3 regions of the Streptomyces sp. CAU 1734 genome follow, and region 1 is predicted to be linked to each of the others. Evidence: riboswitches for the same ligand, from Rfam matches in the RefSeq annotation. Region 1 holds a riboswitch; each other region holds the start of a gene.

Evidence for each region. A riboswitch is a leader RNA that binds a small molecule or an ion and turns the genes downstream of it on or off. The one in region 1 is predicted to bind cobalamin.
Region 2: linked by a shared signal. The riboswitch ahead of AAFN69_RS24720 (cobalamin biosynthesis protein) and the one ahead of metE (5-methyltetrahydropteroyltriglutamate--homocysteine S-methyltransferase) in region 1 are both predicted to bind cobalamin.
Region 3: linked by a shared signal. The riboswitch ahead of AAFN69_RS10655 (CbtB-domain containing protein) and the one ahead of metE (5-methyltetrahydropteroyltriglutamate--homocysteine S-methyltransferase) in region 1 are both predicted to bind cobalamin.

Annotation. Positions count from the first base shown of each region.
Region 1 is NZ_JBDQQP010000002.1:381,866-386,412, forward strand. Features, by position in the region: gene metE (5-methyltetrahydropteroyltriglutamate--homocysteine S-methyltransferase) at 1-1,355, opposite strand, end outside; cobalamin riboswitch at 1,524-1,741, opposite strand; gene AAFN69_RS05420 (YnfA family protein) at 1,881-2,216, shown strand; gene tsaD (tRNA (adenosine(37)-N6)-threonylcarbamoyltransferase complex transferase subunit TsaD) at 2,328-3,401, shown strand; gene AAFN69_RS05430 (enoyl-CoA hydratase-related protein) at 3,509-4,276, opposite strand; gene AAFN69_RS05435 (hypothetical protein) at 4,387-4,547, opposite strand, start outside.
Region 2 is NZ_JBDQQP010000013.1:54,274-58,820, reverse strand. Features, by position in the region: gene AAFN69_RS24725 (cobyric acid synthase) at 1-1,540, opposite strand, end outside; gene AAFN69_RS24720 (cobalamin biosynthesis protein) at 1,545-2,504, opposite strand; cobalamin riboswitch at 2,621-2,759, opposite strand; gene AAFN69_RS24715 (hypothetical protein) at 2,927-3,151, opposite strand; gene AAFN69_RS24710 (inorganic phosphate transporter) at 3,164-4,423, opposite strand.
Region 3 is NZ_JBDQQP010000005.1:9,254-13,800, forward strand. Features, by position in the region: gene AAFN69_RS10640 (helix-turn-helix domain-containing protein) at 1-634, shown strand, start outside; gene AAFN69_RS10645 (VOC family protein) at 520-966, opposite strand; gene AAFN69_RS10650 (CbtA family protein) at 1,143-1,901, opposite strand; gene AAFN69_RS10655 (CbtB-domain containing protein) at 1,917-2,138, opposite strand; cobalamin riboswitch at 2,182-2,323, opposite strand; gene AAFN69_RS10660 (histidine phosphatase family protein) at 2,372-2,953, shown strand; gene AAFN69_RS10665 (DUF1775 domain-containing protein) at 4,225-4,547, shown strand, end outside.

The DNA.
Region 1 (4,547 bases):
GTGGTCTGCGGGAAGGAACCGATGGTGGTGGTCGGCAGCAGGGGCAGGCCGAGGTGGGCCCGCTGGGCGGCGGTGCGTTCGGTGTAGGGCAGGGAGCGGCGGCCGTCGGCGTCGGTGACGGCGGCGGTACGGGCCCGGACCGCCGGGTCGCGGGTGAGCGCGGACCCGGCGCGGGAGGCGAGATCGGCACGGTTGGCGGCGAGTTCGGCCGCGATGGCTCCGGTGCCCTGGCCGAGGCCGCGCGCGAGGGTGACGATCTCCTCGGTCTTCTGCTGCGCGAAGGCGAGCCAGCGGGCCACCTGCGGATCGATGTCGCGCTCGGCGGCGGCGTCGAGCGGTACGTGCAGCAGCGAGCAGGAGGCGGCCACATCGACCCGGCCGGCGAGGCCGAGCAGGGTGCCGAGAGTGGCCAGGGACTTCTCGTAGTCGTTGATCCAGATGTTGCGGCCGTTGACCACTCCGGCGACCAGGCGCTTACCGGGCAGCCCGCCGGCGGCGGCGAGGTCGGCGAGGTTGGCGGCGGCGGATTCGGTGAAGTCGATCGCGAGACCGTCGACGGGGGCCTTGGCGAGTACGGGCAGGGCGTCGCCGAGCCGGTCGAAGTAGGAGGCGACCAGCAGCTTCGGGCGGTCGGTCAGTCCCCCGAGGTCGCGGTAGGCGCGGGCGGCGGCACTGAGCTCGGCCGGGGTGCGGTCCTGTACGAGGGCGGGCTCGTCGAGCTGGACCCACTCGGCGCCGGCCGCCCGCAGATCGGCGAGGACTTCCGCGTACACCGGCAGCAGCCGGTCCAGCAGGGTCAGCGGCTCGAAGTCGGCGGCCACGCCCGGGGCGGGCTTGGCGAGCAGCAGATAGGTCACCGGTCCGACGAGGACGGGGCGGCCGGTGTGGCCGAGGGCGAGGGCCTCGGTGAGCTCCGCGACCTGCTTGGCCGGGTCGGCGGCGAAGACGGTGTCCGGGCCGAGTTCGGGCACCAGGTAGTGGTAGTTGGTGTCGAACCACTTGGTCATCTCCAGGGGCGCGACGTCCTGGGTGCCGCGCGCCATGGCGAAGTAGCCGCCGAGCGCGTCGGCGGCGACGGCTTCGCGGTGCCGCGCGGGGATGGCGCCGACCATGACACTGGTGTCGAGCACATGGTCGTAGTACGAGAAGTCGCCGGTCGGCACCTCGCGGACGCCGGCGTCGGCGAGCTGCCGCCAGTTCGTCCGGCGAAGGCCCGCCGCGGTCTCCCGGAGGGCGTCGGCGGTGACGCGGCCCTTCCAGAAGCCCTCGATCGCCTTCTTCAACTCCCGGCCCCGGCCCTGTCGCGGGTATCCGTACACAGTGGCCTCTGCCGCGGCTGCGGGCTTCGATGTCACAGAACTCTCCTTCGCGAGTTTCTCTCCTGACGGATCCCGGATGACGGGGCCGAGGGCGCGAAGGGATGACGAACGGAGACGGATTCACGGCGCATGCCCGAACGGCATACGCATCCGTCTCTTCTGCGCCGACCCGCCCACGAGGTCACCGGGATCACCGCGCACGGGGGCCGTGCGCGGACAGCGGGCAGGTCTTCGGACTCGCGGGCACGTTCCGGCGTACGGAACACCTACTGGCCGTCGCTTCCCGGGCCCGTGCGGACCCAGTGCGTATGACGGCGGTCGTTCCCACTCACCGCTGCGGGGCAGTCCCGGATTCTCACCGGGTTCCCTCTTGCGACGCGTCTGCCTGGCGGGCAGGGCGAACCAGCTGCCCCGCCAGGGTAGAGGCCAGAAGGGCGGGAAGAACATCATTGTCCGAATACCGGTATGCGTTTTGAGACAACAGCGGGGTGCCGCGCACCCCTGACACCATGTCCCAGGACCGTCCGTCACCCCGCTCACCACCGGAAAGTACCCGCAGCCGTGCTCGTCGCCCGCTCCCTCGCCCTGTTCGCCGTCGCCGCCCTGCTGGAGATCGGAGGCGCCTGGCTCGTCTGGCAGGGCATCCGGGAACACCGGGGCTGGATCTGGATCGGCGCCGGTGTCATCGCGCTCGGTCTCTACGGAGTCGTCGCCACCCTCCAGCCGGACGCCGAGTTCGGGCGCGTCCTGGCCGCGTACGGGGGAATCTTCGTCGCCGGGTCGATCGCCTGGGGTGTGGTCGCCGACGGCTACCGGCCGGACCGCTTCGATGTCGCCGGCGCGCTGATCTGCCTGGCCGGCATGGCGGTCATCATGTACGCGCCCCGCGGCCACTGACCGCCCCTCCGGGCCCTCCGTCCCGGCCCGCCGCCCCTTACTGCACATTTTGTGCAACTACAATCGATCCGCAAGAGCAGGGCTCGGGTGAAGAGACAGAGGAGGCCGCTCATGGCCGCTTCGCGGATCGTGCTGGGCATCGAGTCGTCGTGCGACGAGACCGGTGCGGGACTGGTGAGGGACGGGGTACTGCTGGGTCACGCCGTGGCGACCAGCATGGACGAGCATGCCCGCTTCGGCGGTGTGGTGCCGGAGATCGCCGCCCGCGCGCACATCCACGCACTCAATCCGGTCATCGGCCGGGCGCTGGACGACGCCGGTCTGCGGCTGTCCGACATCGGCGCCGTGGCGGTGACCACCGGTCCGGGCCTCTCCGGCGCGCTCCAGGTCGGCGTGGCCGGCGCGAAGACACTGGCGTACTCCCTCGGCGTACCGCTGTACGGCGTGCACCACCTCGCCGGGCATGTGGCGGCGGACACCCTGGAACACGGACCGCTCCCCGACCCCTGCATGGTGCTGATCGTCTCCGGCGGCCACACCTCGCTGCTGCTCGTACGGGACCTGGCGCGCGACCCGATCGCCCATCTCGGGGACACCATCGACGACGCCGCGGGCGAGTGCTTCGACAAGGTGGCCCGGGTCTTCGGCCTCCCCTACCCCGGTGGTCCGGCCATCGACCGGGCGGCCCGGGACGGCGACCCGAAGGCGGTCCGGTTCCCGCGCCCGCTGACCGGACCGCGCGACTCCGCGTACGACTTCTCCTTCTCCGGGCTCAAGACGGCCGCCGCGCGCTGGGCGGAGAGCCGGCGGGAGACCGGAGTGCCGGTCGCGGACGGCGCGGCGGCGCTCCAGGAGGCGGTGGCGGATGTACTGACCCGCAAGGCCGTCGCGGCCTGCGCCGAGTACGGAGTCGGCACCCTGGTCGTGGTGGGCGGCGTGGCCGCCAACTCCCGGGTGCGGGAACTCGCCCGGATGCGCTGCCGGTCCGCCGGGATCACCCTGCGCGTACCGCCGCTGAAGCTGTGCACCGACAACGGCGCGATGATCGCCGCCGTCGGCGATCTGCTGGTGCGGGCGGGGGCCGAACCGGCACCGCTGGATCTGTCGATCGATCCCTCCGCTCCGCTGGAGTACGCGGCGCTGCACCCGGTCGCCCGCGAGCCGATGGCCGCCGGGCGCGTCTGAACCCTTCCCGGGCGGTCCGGGCCCGATCCGGGTCATCCCCGGGCGCGCCGGCGTCACCGCAGGGGGGGCCGAGGGGGTGCCCGCCTCGGCGCGGGCACCCCGCACGGTCAGCCGTCCCGCCGGAATCGCGGGGCCCTCTTCTCCAGGAAGGCGAGCATGCCCTCCTTCTGGTCGGCGCCGGCGAACAGTGAGTGGAAGAAGCGCCGTTCGTAGCGGACCCCGTCGGTGAGGCCGGTCTCCAGCGCGCGGTCCACGGTGTCCCGGGCGGCCCGGACGGCGGGGACGCTGAAGGAGGCGACGGTGCGCGCCATCGCGGAGACCTCGGCCGCCAGCCGCTCGGCGGGGACGACCCGGGCGACCAGACCGGAGCGCTCGGCCTCGGCGGCGTCCATCGTGCGGCCCGTGAGGATCAGATCCATCGCCTTCGCCTTGCCGACCAGCCGGGTGAGCCGCTGGGTGCCGCCCATACCGGGGATGACGCCCAGCGTGATCTCCGGCTGGCCGAAGACGGCGGTGTCGGCGGCGACGATGGTGTCGCACATCATGGCCAGTTCACAGCCGCCGCCGAGGGCGTAGCCGGCGACCGCCGCGATCTTGGGCGTGCGCAGCGCCGTGAATCGCTCCCAGCGTCCGAAGTAGTCCTCGGCGATCATCTCGGGCGCTGACTTGTCCGCCATTTCCTTGATGTCCGCGCCGGCCGCGAAGACCTCGTCGGAGCCGGTGATGACGAAGCAGCCGATGCCCGGGTCGTCGTCGAGCGGCTGGAGCACCGCGAGGAGTTCATTCAGCAGCGGTGTGCTCAGCGCGTTGCGCACCCGGGGCCGGTGGAGCCGGACGGTGACCACGCGGCCGTCCCGATCGGTGGTCAGATGCATGGTGGGACTCCCCTGCGGAAGGTCGGACGGAGCGGATTCGGATGGGTGGGACCGGATGGGTGAGAGGGGCCGGCGAGGCCGAAGCGGAGGGTGAGCTCGCTCGGCATGCCTCAGGAGTCCCAGATCGCGCCGTAGGCCGGAATCCCCCGGCTCTCCAGGCCCTGGACCACATGCCAGGTGAGCTTCTTGTTGGAGATGCAGATCACCGCCTCGGCGCCGAAGTCCCGGTGGGCGGCGAGGGCGAGGGCGAGCATGTCGGGTTTTCCGTGCT
Region 2 (4,547 bases), on a different contig from region 1:
CCCCCGCCGTACGAGGATCCGGGGGCGCGCCCGGAGCGATGAAGGGAAGCCCCGCGGGCGCCCCGCCCTCGATCAGCCGCCAGAGCGCGTCCGTGTCCGCGTGCTCCTCCACGAGATCGCCGAGCCGGTCCAGCTGCTCCTCGCGCAGCGCCGCGAAGGAGGTGTCGGGAGCGGGCGTGAAACGCCGCCCCGCGGCGCTCGCCACCCGCCGCAGAAACGCCCGCCGGAAGCCGTCGCTCTCCAGCGAACCGTGCCAGTGGGTGCCCCACACCTCCCCGACCCGGCAGCCGTCCAGAAACGCCTCCCCGCCCAGAACCTCCGCGACGCCATGGTGGATCTCATACCCCTCCACCCGCTCGCCCAGCGCCGTGCCCACCGGCCTCGCGAGTGTCTTGCCCGCCGCGAACCGCACCCGCACGGGCAGCAGCCCGAGCCCCGCCACGGAGCCCGCCCGCGACTCGACCTCGTCCTCGATGTGTTCACCCAGCATCTGGAACCCACCGCAAATCCCCAGCACCGGCCGCCCCTCGGCCCCCCTGCGCGCCAACTCCCGCGCCAGCCCCCGCTCCCTCAGCCACTCCAACGCCCGTACCGTGCCCCGGGTTCCCGGCACGATCACCAGATCCGCGTCCGCCAGCTCCTCCGGTCGGTCCACGAAGCGCACGATCACCCCCGGCTCGGCCGCCAACGCGTCCACATCCGTGAAGTTGGACATCAGCGGCACCGCGCACACCGCGACCCGCAGTACGTCCTCACCGACCGGAGCCGTCACGGCGGACTCCCGCACGGCACCCCGCAGCGAGACCCGCAGCCCGTCCTCCTCGTCGATGCCGAGCCCGCCCGCGTACGGCAGCACCCCGTAGGTCCGCCGCCCGGTGAGCCCTTCGAGCATGTCCAGGCCGGGCTCCAGCAGCGAGACATCGCCCCGGAATTTATTGACCAGATACCCCGCCACCAGGCTCTGGTCCTCGGCGCTCAGCAGCGCCGTGGTGCCGAAGAAGGAGGCGAAGACACCGCCCCGGTCGATGTCGCCGACCACCAGCACCGGGAGCCGCGCGGCCCGTGCGACACCCATGTTCACGATGTCGGTCCGCCGCAGATTGATCTCGGCCGGACTGCCCGCGCCCTCGCAGATCACGGCGTCATGGGTGCTCAGCAGCTCCTCCAGACACCCCACCACCGTGGAGAGCAGGGCCTCCTGGCGTCCGCCGTGGTAGCCGCGCGCACTCAGCTCACCCACCGGCTTGCCCATGAGGACCACCTGGCTGCTGCGGTCACCGCCGGGCTTCAGCAGCACCGGATTCATCAGCGCGCTCGGCTCGGCCCGGGCGGCCTGCGCCTGCATCGCCTGCGCCCGGCCGATCTCCGCGCCCTCCCGGGTCACAAAGGAATTGAGGGACATGTTCTGCCCCTTGAAGGGGGCCACCTTCACCCCGCGCCGCACCAGCCAGCGGCAGATCCCGGCGGTGACCACGCTCTTGCCCGCATCGGATGTCGTACCGGCGACCAGCAGCCCGCCGCCCCGTCCGCGCCCGTTCACCGGGTCACTTCCCTTCCCTGTCGGTCCGCACCACACGCCGCCACAGCAGCCGTCCCGCGAGACCGGCGCCCAGCGCCAGCACACTCACCCGCCGCGACAGCCGGACCGCCCGTTCGATGTCGGCGGCCTCCACCGGCCGCCCCTCCCCGTGGAGCACCGGCCGGTGCTCGACCCGGCCGCCGTACGCGAGAGTGCCGCCCAGCCGTACGCCCAGGGCGCCCGCGAAGGCCGCCTCCACCGGTCCGGCGTTGGGGCTCGGATGGCGGTGCGCGTCGGCCCGCCAGGCCCGTACGGCCCGCACCGGGTCCCCGCCCGCGAGCACCGCGAGCCCGGCCGTCAGCCGGGCACCGGGCCATCCCACGACATCGTCCAGCCGCGCCGAGGCCCAGCCGAATCGCCGGTACCGGGGGGATTTGTGCCCCACCATCGCGTCCAGGGTGTTCACCGCCCGGAAACCGGCCAGTCCGGGCACACCGGCGAGGGTCCCCCACACCAGGGCGCCCACGACGGCGTCGGAGGTGTTCTCGGCGACGGACTCGACCACGGCGCGCGCGATCCCCCGCTCGTCCAGCGACTGCGGGTCGCGCCCGCACAGATGCGGCAGCCGCGCCCGGGCGGCCGTCACATCACCGGCGGTGAGAGCGGCCCCGATGGTGCGGGCCTCGCGGGCCAGCGACGTACCGCCGAGGACGGTCCAGGTGGTGCCGGCGGTCAGCGCCGCGGAGAGCGCGGGACTCCGGCGCACCCCGCGCGCGAGCAGCGCGGCGGCGGCGACGGTACCGCCCGCGCAGACGGCGGTGTGCAGTGCGCCCCAGCCCCGGTGGTCCCGCCACAGAGCCTGTTCGACGGCGCCGGCGGCCCGGCCGAACGCGGCGACCGGATGCCCCCGGCGGGGGTCGCCGAGCAGCAGATCGCCGATGAGACCGGCGGTGGCGCCGTACGCGAATACCCGGTCGGCACGCATCCGCTCAGACCGCGGTTCCGGTCCGGGCGGCCCGTGATGCCGGGGGTGTCACTGGGGCAGGGGCTGAACCGCGGCCGGGCATGGCTTCGTGTCCTCACTCAGGGTGTCCGCGCCCTGGTTCGACTGATCGGCGGCGAGAGTTCCTGGCTTCCGGGATCTCTCCCGGTGACAGTGGCGGGACCGCGCCGGATTTGCACCGGCTTCCTCTGCTGCCGCCGTAATGGCCCGGGCAGTCCACCACGCGGCGAGAACACCCGTCAACCTGCCGTTGACCTGCGGCGGGACAGTGTGCTGCGGCCCACACCCCACCGGCGGAAATGACAAACGGGCCGGTCACCCCCGCAGAAGGTGACCGGCCCGCCGGCCGGGACGGACGGCGGCCGCGGTGTGACACGCACACGCTCAGCCGCCGGATCGCCGTATCAGGTGACGATCAGGTAGATCCCGTAGCTCACCGCGGCCAGGCAGGCCGCGAAGCAGGCGTACGCGCCGGTCCGGGCCAGGGCCACGGAGGAACCGCCTTGGCCGTCGGCCGGGGCCTGCTTGCTCAGTCCGATGATGCCCATGACGAAGAGGCCCACCAGAGCGACGGTGGCGACGAGGCTCACGCCGAAGACGGAGCCGAGGGCTGCCCAGTCGATTTTCATACGGATCTGTCCTTACACCGCGGCCGGGCTGGCCGGGCCGTTCTCGGAGGCGTTGGCCGTGGGGGAGGGGATGGTGGTCTTGAAGTCGTCGTGGACGGCGACCTGGCCGGCCGGGGGCGGGGTGACGGCCGCGATGGCGGTGGTCACGACGCCGGGCTGCTCGCCCGTCTCGTCGACCTCGTTGACGTTGGTGTGGTCGACCACCTGGCGGCGGGAGTAGATCCAGATCGCGGCGGACGACAGGACCAGGAAGGCGGCGACGACGGCGACGCCCCAGTCGCCCTGCTTGGTCACGTACTCGGAGCCCGCGGCCACCAGACCGGCGGCCGGGAGGGTCAGACCCCAGGCGACGAACATCCGGGTGGCGGTGGACCAGCGGACCACACCGCCCTTGCGGCCCAGACCGGCACCCATCACCGCGCCGGAGCAGGAGTGCGTGGTTGAGAGCGAGAAGCCGAGGTTGGAGGAGGCGAGGATGACGCTGGCCGCGCTGGTCTGGGCGGCGAAGCCCTGCTGCGGCTGGAGGTCGGTCAGGCCCTTGCCCATGGTGCGGATGATGCGCCAGCCGCCGAGGTAGGTGCCGAGCGCGATGGCGACACCGGCGGAGACGATGACCCACATCGGGGGGTTCGAGCCGGGGGCGAGCACATTGCCGGCGACCAGGGCCAGCGTGATGATGCCCATCGTCTTCTGCGCGTCATTGGTGCCGTGCGCCAGCGAGACCAGACCGGCCGAGGCAATCTGACCGGCGCGGTAGCCCTTCGCGGTGGCCTTCTCATCGGTCTTCTGACCGAGCTTGTAGGTCAGCCGGGAGGCGAGGTACGCGCCGATGCCGGCGACCAGGGGGGCGGCGATCGCGGGGATCAGCACCTTGGTGACGACGGTGCCGCCGTTGACTCCGCTGACGCCGACCGAGGCGATCGTGGCGCCGATCAGGCCGCCCATGAGGGCGTGCGAGGAGCTGGACGGCAGGCCGACCAGCCAGGTCAGAAGATTCCAGAGGATGGCGCCGACGAGCGCCGCGAAGATCACTTCTGGTGTTATGCCTGACTCGTTGACGATTCCGCTGGAGATCGTCTTGGCGACCTCCACCGAGAGAAACGCGCCGACGAGGTTGAGCACGGCGGACATGGCCACCGCGGACTTGGGCTTCATCGCGCCGGTCGAGATGGTCGTCGCCATCGCGTTGGCGGTGTCGTGGAAACCGTTCGTGAAATCGAACACGAGAGCCGTCACGATCACAATCGCGAGCAGCAGCGTGATGTGTTCCATTTACCCAGGCAATCTTTGGACGTCAGTGGCCCGGCGAACGTAAGTAACCTGGGTGAACGGAAGGTGAACTGGGGTCGGATTCGGGGTGTCCCCATGCGGGGTTTTTCCTTCCGCTTCCGTCCGG
Region 3 (4,547 bases), on a different contig from region 1:
GGCCCCCACCGCCCCGCCGGGCACCCGCTTCGCCGGCATCAGGCTCGCCCCCGGCACCGCACCGGCGCTGCTCGGGGTCCGCGCCCGAGAGCTCCGCGACCGGCGGGTCGCGCTCGACGGGCTCTGGAACGCCGCCGAGGCGCGCCGGCTCACCGAGCGGGTCGACGCCGCCGCCGACCCGGCGGCCGAGCTGGAGCGCATCGCCCTGGACCGGGCCGCCCGCGCTCCCTCGCCCCCGGACCCGGCCCTGGCCGAGGTCGTGCGCCGGCTCCGCGAGGGGCGTACCGTCGCCGACACCGCGCGGGCCGTCGGCCTCGGCGCCCGGCAGCTCCACCGCCGCTCGCTCGACGCCTTCGGCTACGGGCCCAAGACCCTCGCCCGCGTACTCCGCCTCCAGCGGGCGCTGGCGCTGATCCGGGACGGTGTGCCGTACGCCGCCGCCGCGCCGGCGGCGGGCTGCGCCGACCAGGCGCATCTCGCCCGGGAGATGCGCGAGCTGGCCGGTACGACGCTGACCGCCTACACGGCCGCCTTCCCGGGCGCGGTGTCCTTCCCGGGGGCGGTGTCCTTCTCGGGCGCGGTGTCCGCGAAGAGCGAGACCCCGGTCCCGTCCGGGTCCAGGATCACCGCGTAACGCTGTCCCCAGACCGCGTCCCACGGCGCGAGATGCCCGGTGTACCCGGCCGCCGTGAGCTCCGCGTACACCGCGTCCACCTCCCCGGCGTCCGCGCAGCGGAAGGCGAGCCCGGAGCGGTCGCCACCGCTCGGCGGGGTCCACCCGGGGTCGAAGGAGCGGATGACGTCCTCGGTGTCCCACAGCAGCCGTACGCCGCCGGGAAGGGTCACCTCGACATGAGGGGCGGTCTCCGCACCGGGCGGGATGTCGAGGCCGAGCCGGCGGTAGAAGGCGAGCGAGGCGGCCATGTCGGACGCGACGAGGCTGATGGAGTCGAAACGTGGAGTCATGGCGCCACGGTAGAACGGGACCGGGCGCCCGGTCTTGAACGAATCGGACGTGCGTGGCGCGGGCGTGTGCGGCGCGGGCGTGTGCGGCGCGGGCGTGCGTGGCGCGGGCATGCCCCGGGCGGGGCCGCCCGGGGAGGATCGCGGCCCCTCGCCGCGGGGCCGCGATCCGTTTCCGCTCAGTTCGCCGCGGCCCGGCTCGCGCTCTCCGCCTCCGGCACCCGTGCCCCCGGCGTGAGCAGCCGCTCCGCCAACTGGCCGAAGACCAGGCCGAACACCGTCCACAGGGTCACCTGGATGGCGAGTGTCGCCAGCCGGAACTCCCAGACCACCGCGGCCGGGAAGCCCTTCGGCACCTCGTCGAACGACGGCAGGAACGCATAGGCGAGCCCCACCGCCACGACGAAGCCGGCCGCCGCGGCGACCGTCGCCCACCAGGTGCCCAGCCGGGGCACCAGCCGTTTCCCGAGAATCACCGCGGCCACCGCGAGCAGCACACTCAGCACGATCATCAGGAAGTACAGCCCGGTGCGCTGGCCGATGGTGTCCGGATCGCCGACCGCCGGCGGATTCGGCGGATACTTGAAGTACGGCACCACATACACCGTCACCAGCGCGCCGAGCGCCACCAGCGCGGCCGTGGCCCGCGGGCCGAACCGCCCGACCCGGCCGAGCGCCACACAGTAGGCGAGGGCCGCGATGCCGCCGATGGCGACACCGAAGACCAGCACGCCGGTGGCGAGTCCGGCCGTCGACTGCATGACCCGGCTGACCAGTTCCTCGCCGCCGTGCTCATGACTGTTGCTCTCCTCGAAGGCGATGGCCGAGTCGACCGGACCCTCACCGAGGAAGTACGCGACCAGCATGGCCGCCGCGCCCGCGATCAGGCCCGCGAGCATGCCGCGGACCAGCAGGGCTCTCACAGATATGGAGTTCATGGATCAGCGCGCGCCTCAGTGGCAGGGGAAGCCGAGAAGATGACGCCCGTCATGGACCCACTCGTGCACGGTCTCACCGGCGACCAGCGAGACCGCGCCCTGCTCCGCCCCGACGAAGTAGAGCAGGACCAGCATCAGAATGCCGAAGAAGACCGCCCAGGGAGCTATCGCCTTCAGCGATATCGGGGCGATGGCCGGTGCGGCGCCGGCGTTGGGGGGCACAGCGGACTGAGCCATGGCAGAACCTCCTGAGGGAACACGCGTCCCGGTCGTGGTGCCTTGTGCGTGATGCGAGGGCGGCGGGTCTGACTCTCCGCCCCGCGGGCGCGGGACGGGAACACAGTGGCGCGACCGTGCCGGATTTCCACCGGACTTCCGCCGACCTTCGTCATGTACACGTGACCGTATCGCTTGCGGAGGCGGTCCGCTACGGTGCGTGGTGGCCGAAAATGAATGAGCGGGAGGTGGCGGTGACGATCCGGCTGACGCTGGTCTCACCCGCGATGACGGCGGCGCTGCGGGAGGCGCGGTTCGAGGCGGATGCCCCGCTCGACGCGGCGGGGCTGCGGGCCGTGCGGGCGGCGCGGGCGGCGCGGGCCGCAGCCGGGTCCCTGCCGGCCGCCGGCCATGCCCTGAGCGGGCCCTCGCTGCGGTGCCGCGAGACCGCCGCGGAGTTGGGGCTCACGGCGCGGGTCGAGCCCGGGCTCACGGAGTGGCGGCTCGGCCGCTGGCACGGCCGCACCCTCGCCGAGGTGAGCGGGGCCGAACCCGACGCGGTCTCCGCGTGGCTCACCGACCCGTCGGCCGCGCCGCACGGCGGGGAGACCCTGCGGGAGCTCTGCGCGCGGGTGGGCGCGTGGCTGGAGTCCCTGCCGCCGGACTCCGGCCGGGTTGTGGCGGTCGCCGACGCCGCGGTGATCCGCGCCGCCCTGGTCCACGCGCTCGGGGCGGGGACGGAGGTCTTCTGGCGGCTCGATGTGGCGCCGCTGAGGGGGGTGGAGCTGACGGGGCGGGGTGCGCGGTGGAATGCGCGGGTGGGGTGGGGGCTGTAGCTGGGGTGGCGTTTCCGGGGCTCGGCCCCGGGTCCGGCGCGGCTGCCTTCGGCGGGGCTGTTGTTGGTGCGGGTTGCCTGTTTCCCCGGGTGGGGTTCTTGTGTGTGCGGGTTGGGTGCCGCTCCGGTTCGGTACTGGGGCTGCATGATTTACGGCGCGGTCTCCCGGTCTTGTTCTGTTCGCCCGGGTTTGCGCCACAAATCACGCTTGATGCCCCAGTACCGCTCCTGCGCGTCCCCCTTTCCGCGAGTAAGCCCAGTGCGTGATGACAGTGGTCTGTCCGTCCGTGCGTCCCGGGACGGTTTCACAAGGCGGGGAACCCCGCTCCGGAACGTCACCCGTGGGTGAGTGGGTGACGGGCGTCAGAGTGGGCGGGTGCTTCTGGGCGGGCGCTCCCGCACGAGAACAAGCCCGGGGGTGGTGGGGGGCCGCTTATCGGGCGACGCTCGTGGAGGGGGTGTGCAGGGTCGTCCCCGGAAGAGCCGGCGGTAAGACCGGGGTACGCAGGACAAGTGGGCCGGTTTCCGCCGGCTCTGAGGAGTCGAGCCCGGAGGACCCCCAGGCCGCCATGACACAAGCACTCCCGCCCCGTACCCGCGCCCCGGAGGGGAGTGAACGGAACAAGACCCCGAGGCACCGCAAGGCGCCGAAGGCGTCTGAAGGCCCGCACCCCGGACAACCCGAACAACACAGGGCACGAGGCGCACAAGAAGAGCCCCGCACCCGGGACCCCGAACGACGCGGGCGGGGACGCGACACCGCCCACGCACCCGCCCGCACCCGTGAACGAGGGCAAGCAAATTCAGCCTCGCCGGCGATTGAGGCGCCGGGTCCGGGGCGGAGCCCCGGGAAAACACCCGCACCCCGGGACCCCGGACAGCACAAGGCGGACGCGACACCGCCCCCACACCGACCCGCACCCGCGAACGAGGGCAACAAAATTCAGCCCCGCCGGAGGCAGCCGCGCCGGGGCCGGGGCGGAGCCCCGGAAAGGGACCCGCACCACGGGCGAGGGCGCACAAGATTCCGCCCCGCCGGAGGCAGCCGCGCCCGGGTCCGGGGCCGAGCCACGGAAGAACACCGCATCCGCACCCGACCGTTAGGGAGATACCGCTGACCCGGGCGGGCTCCGTCGGGAATGATGGGGCCGCCATGTATGGGGAACCGAACACACCGTTGCCAGTGTCGTCGCGGATGCCGGTCCCGGCACGCGCCCGGGCGCGTGCCGGGACCGGTGGGCGTTCCCATGATCTGTTCGTTCGAGGAGAACCATGAGCAACCCCACAGTCCGCCGCACCCGTCTCGTCGGTACCGCCCTCGCCGGCGCCGCCGCCATCGGTGCGGTTGTCATCGGCGCGGGACCGGCCGCGGCACACGCCGGAGTGTCCGCTTCCAACCCCCGCGCGCTGGCGAAGAACGTCACGATCACCTTCCACTCGGAGGCCGAGTCGGACACCGCGGGGATCGCCAAGCTCCAAGTGGCGCTGCCGGCGGGCATATCGGTGGGGGAGGTGAGCCTGGGGAAGGCGCCCAAGGGCTGGAAGTTCGCGCAGGCCCAGGGCGGATACATCCTCGGCGGGAAGCCGCTCGCGGT